2 regions of the Terrabacter sp. 2YAF2 genome follow, and region 1 is predicted to be linked to the other one. Evidence: riboswitches for the same ligand, from Rfam matches in the RefSeq annotation. Region 1 holds a riboswitch; the other holds the start of a gene.
The links. A riboswitch is a leader RNA that binds a small molecule or an ion and turns the genes downstream of it on or off. The one in region 1 is predicted to bind S-adenosylmethionine.
Positions count from the first base shown of each region.

Region 1 (2,192 bases):
GTGACGGATGGCCAGCAGCTGCGGCTGGCACCAGGCGATCTGGTCGGCGGTGGCGCGGGCGGTCGAGGCGAGGACGATGCACCGGTCGACGTCGTCAGGATGCGTGACCGCCCACTCGATCGCTCGCATGCCGCCCATCGAGCCGCCCACGACGGCAGCGACCCGGCGGATGCCCAGGTGGTCGAGGAGCAGACGCTCGGCTGTGACCTGGTCACGGACGGTGACGTAGGGGAACCGACTCCCCCAGGGTTGGCCGTCCGGGGCGGGAGTCGACGGGCCGGTGCTGCCCTGGCAGCCGCCGAGGACGTTGGAGGCGATGACGAACCACTCGTCGGGGTCGACCGGGCCGCCCTCGGCGACCAGGGAGTTCCACCATCCGGGTGATGGGTGCCCCGGCCCCGCCTCACCGACGACGTGGCTGTCGCCGGTCAGCGCGTGCTCGACGAGCACGACGTTGTCGCCCGCGTCGTTGAGCCGGCCCCACGTCTCGTAGGCGATGCGGACGTCTGGCAGCACACCTCCGCGCTCGAGCTCCACGTCACCGATGTGGACGAACTGCCGCGCACCCACGGGATCGCCGTCGCGCCAGGCACCGTCCGGTTCGCGCCGTGCAGGCACCGTGGTCTCGTCGCCCCGGTCCGCCGTCCTCGGCCCAGCCGTTGCGTGACCGGACGACGGCGGGGCGACGCCCTCGGACGGCGCAGTGCCAGCGGCAGCGTGCCGCGCGGGACGACGCGAGCTCGGCTTCCGGTGGGTGACGGTCATCGGGGTACTCCTCGGTCCTCGCGCTTGCACGCACCCGGGACGAGCGCGGCCAGGTCCTCACCCGGGGCACCCCACCGCGTAGGAGGGTTGCCGACCAGCGAGCCGGGGCTTGTCGCTGGTACTCGTGACCTGGTCAAACCATACGCGAGACGCCCCCCGGAGGAGATCGGCCGGTCCACGACATGGACGCCCCCGCGGGCCGGGTGCGCCGAGGGGTCACGCGCAGCGGGACGGCCGGAGGCCGTGGTCGAGCGACCGGCGCACCAGTCGGCTCAGCCGGTGGTCGGGCTCGAGGTCGAGCGCATGGTCGACCGCCACTCCGGCCCGCGCCCCGTCGCCACACCACCACGCGAGCGCCGCGACGACCGAGAGCAGCGGTGCTGCGTGCACAGCCGGGGTGAGTCGGCACACGGGCTCGAGGCGTCCGAGCACCAGGCGCGGCAACGTGGCCTCGTCCCAGTCCTCCCAGCTCTCACCGGTCTCGCGTCCGCGGACTCCGTCGGGGCCGGCGGGCCGGTCGGCGGCGTCACCCGCCGGGGCGTCGGACTCCACTCCCGGGACGCCGCCGGGCGCAGGCGCCGACCCGAGGTCGAGCAGCTCGTGGAGGGCCCGCAGCGCCTCGCGATCCGAAGCGGTGAGCCGCGACGCGACGTCGCCACCCGTCCCGCCGCCGTCGCCCGTGACGTCGCCTGCTTGGCCCCAGGCCGAGTCACGCGCTGAATCGAGTCCTGCGTCGCCGGCCGTCGGGGCGAGTCGCAGCTCCGGACCGAGAAGCACGTCCAGCATGACGACGAGGTCGTCAGGGAACGTGTCGAGCGGCACCGTGCCCGGGCACAGCCATCCGATGAGGGCGTCCCGGACCTCGACGTCGCGGAGCGGCCCCACGAGGGACGGCAGCCAGTGCTCGATGCCGTAGCCCTCGATGTCACCGTTCAGCACCCCACCCCAAGCGACCAGTGAGTCGTTGACGAGGAACTGGCGCGCGGACGGGTCGCCGCCCTCCAGCACTCCGAGCCCGGTGCTCGCAGAGCTCGCGCGCCGCGGGAACCGACGGCGCCTGCCGGCTGGGCCCGGCAGGTCGCTCACCGACCCTCCAGCGGCCCGGTAGCGGCGCTGCCAGTCCTCGATGGCCGCCAGGGCCAGGTCGTGCCGGGGCTCGGACGGTGCGAGCGGCTCGACGAGTCGGGCCAGCTCGTCGCGGTCCGGGAGCACCGCGTGCCCGAGTGCCACGTAGCTCGCAACGGCAGGCACGTCGGCCTGCTCGGGCAGGAGCCAGCCCTCGTCGGGGCAGCAGTCGCACCCGACGGAACGCCAACGGCCGTCGCGGACGACGAGGCGCTCCCGGACCATGACTCGATCGGCGGAGATGCTGTCGGCGATGGCCTCGAGCAGGGGAAGGGACTCGTCGGGCATGTCCTCGAAGCCCA
Region 1 is NZ_JBFRFG010000012.1:82,360-84,551, forward strand. Features, by position in the region: gene metX (homoserine O-acetyltransferase MetX) at 1-765, opposite strand, end outside; SAM riboswitch class IV at 781-895, opposite strand; gene AB4030_RS14380 (DUF4192 family protein) at 982-2,192, opposite strand, start outside.

Region 2 (2,192 bases), on a different contig from region 1:
CGACGCCCTCGAGGGTGCTGCCGAGGCCGATGCTCGCGCGGACGGCCGTGGCCGGGCGCTCGCCCCACGGGTCCTCGAGGAGCTCGTCGACGAGCAGGTGGGCGCAGAACTTGCCGTCGCGCACGCCGATGCCGTGCTCGACGGAGAGCGCCTGCGAGACGAGGGAGGAGTCCCAGCCCTCGACGGTGAAGGCGACGACGCCGACGCGGTCGCTGTCGTCGCCGAAGATCGAGAGGACCTCGACACCGGCCACCTCGTCGAGCCCGGTGCGCAGCCGGTCAAGCAGGCGGGACTCGTGCTCCTCGATGGCCTCGCGGTGGCGGGCGATGGTCGAGCACGCCGCCGCGAGGGCGATCGCGCCGAGGACGTTGGGGCTGCCGCCCTCGTGGCGCGCCGGGCCGGTCGCCCAGGTCGTGCCGTCCTCGGTCACCGACCGGGTCGCGCCACCGCCGAGCAGGTAGGGGTGCCCGGCGTCGAGCCAGTCGGCGCGCCCGGCGAGCACCCCCGCGCCGTAGGGGGCATACGTCTTGTGGCCCGAGAACGCGACGTAGTCGGCGTCCCACGCGGCGAGGTCGATGGTGCGGTGCGCCGACAGCTGGGCCGCGTCGACGGCGATCCGGGCACCGTGCCCGTGGGCGAGGGCGGCGAGACGCTCGACGGGCCACACCTCGCCGGTGACGTTGGACGCCGCGGCGACGACGACGAGGCGGTGGCGCGACGGGTGGTCCGTCAACGCCTCCTCGAGCAGGAGGTGCGCGTCCTCGACGGTCTGCGGGACGGGGAGGCGCACCGTGCGGAAGCGCCCCCACGGCAGCAGCGTCGAGTGGTGCTCGGTGCCGAAGACGAAGACCGTCGTGCGACTCGGCAGCGCCTTGCTGAGCAGCGCCCACGAGTCCGTCGTCGAGCGGGTGAAGACGACCGAGTCGCTCTCCCGGGCGCCGACGAACGCCGCGACCTCCTCGCGGGCCTGCTCGTACCACGCGCTCGTCAGCCGTGAGGCGAAGCCCGCGCCGCGGTGCACGGAGGAGTAGGTCTCGAGCGCGCGGTTGACGGCCGCCTTGACCGTCTCGAGCGCGGGCGTCGAGGCGGCGTGGTCGAGGTTGGCGTATGCCGCGTCGCCGTGGAGCGTCGGGACACGCAGCCCCGCGCCGACGACGGTGGGCAGCGTGCGCGCCTCGGGCACGACGTGCAGCGCACGGCTGCGCACGACCGGTGCCGACGTCCCGCCACAGGGCGAGGACGCCGGGTGAGCGGCGGGGTGGGAAGAGGGACGGGTCGAGGACAGGACCGACATGCCAGTGCTCCTGGGTCATGGGACCCACCCGGTGCGGGTCCGCGCTTGCCGACCTCGATCGCACGTTCGGACCGAGGGTGGCCTGGTCGTCACCCGGAGCACCCCACCGCGGAGGAGGGTTGCTGGCCAGCGAGCCGGGGCTTGTCACTGGCACTCATGACCTGGCAAGGACGATAGGGGCCGCACCAGCCGTCTGTCCACCAGTCGGTACCGGGATGTCGCGATCTGAGACGACATCCGAGGCGCGGCCGGGCGGCGACCCACGCGAGCCACGCACTCGGCATACGGAAGCTCTCGTCGAACCCCGCAGACCGGCCACCGCTGTTGCGCGTGTGACGCGTGAGTTCAGCAGCGCCTTGACGTACGGTGCCACCATGGCGTCACGTCCGTCCAGCAGCCAGCGCTCGAGCACCACCGCGGCCACACGCGCCAAGGGGTCCTCGGGCGGTGCCACGTCGCGCCCGCCCGCAGCCCGCTCGACCCGGCCCGCGCAGCGCAAGCCCGCCGCCCGCAAACCGGCCGCCAAGGCCGCGTCCAAGGCCCGGGGCGGTGGCCTGCCCTTCCCGCTCGGCGCGATGCGCAACACGTGGATGGGCGTCTCGCACCTGGCCGGGGGAGCGGTGCGTCGCGTGGGCCACAGCGCCGCGGACCTCGAGCCGGAGCACCGCCGCGACGGCATCGGCTTCGCCCTCATCGCGCTGGCCGTCGTCGTCGCCGCCCGCGAATGGTGGGGCGTCTCCGGCACCTTCGGCGACGTCGTGCACGCGGTCTTCGCCGGCACCTTCGGTCGCGTGGCGTATGCCGTGCCGCTCGTCCTGATCGCCCTCGGCCTGCGCATGCTGCGCGCCCCCCAGGACGACGCCGCCACCAACCGCGTCGTCGTCGGCACCATCGCGCT
Region 2 is NZ_JBFRFG010000006.1:241,810-244,001, forward strand. Features, by position in the region: gene AB4030_RS09910 (aminotransferase class V-fold PLP-dependent enzyme) at 1-1,207, opposite strand, end outside; SAM riboswitch class IV at 1,331-1,456, opposite strand; gene AB4030_RS09915 (DNA translocase FtsK 4TM domain-containing protein) at 1,669-2,192, shown strand, end outside.
Region 2: it holds a riboswitch for S-adenosylmethionine, as region 1 does, so the genes downstream of both, AB4030_RS09910 (aminotransferase class V-fold PLP-dependent enzyme) here and metX (homoserine O-acetyltransferase MetX) in region 1, are expected to answer to the same signal.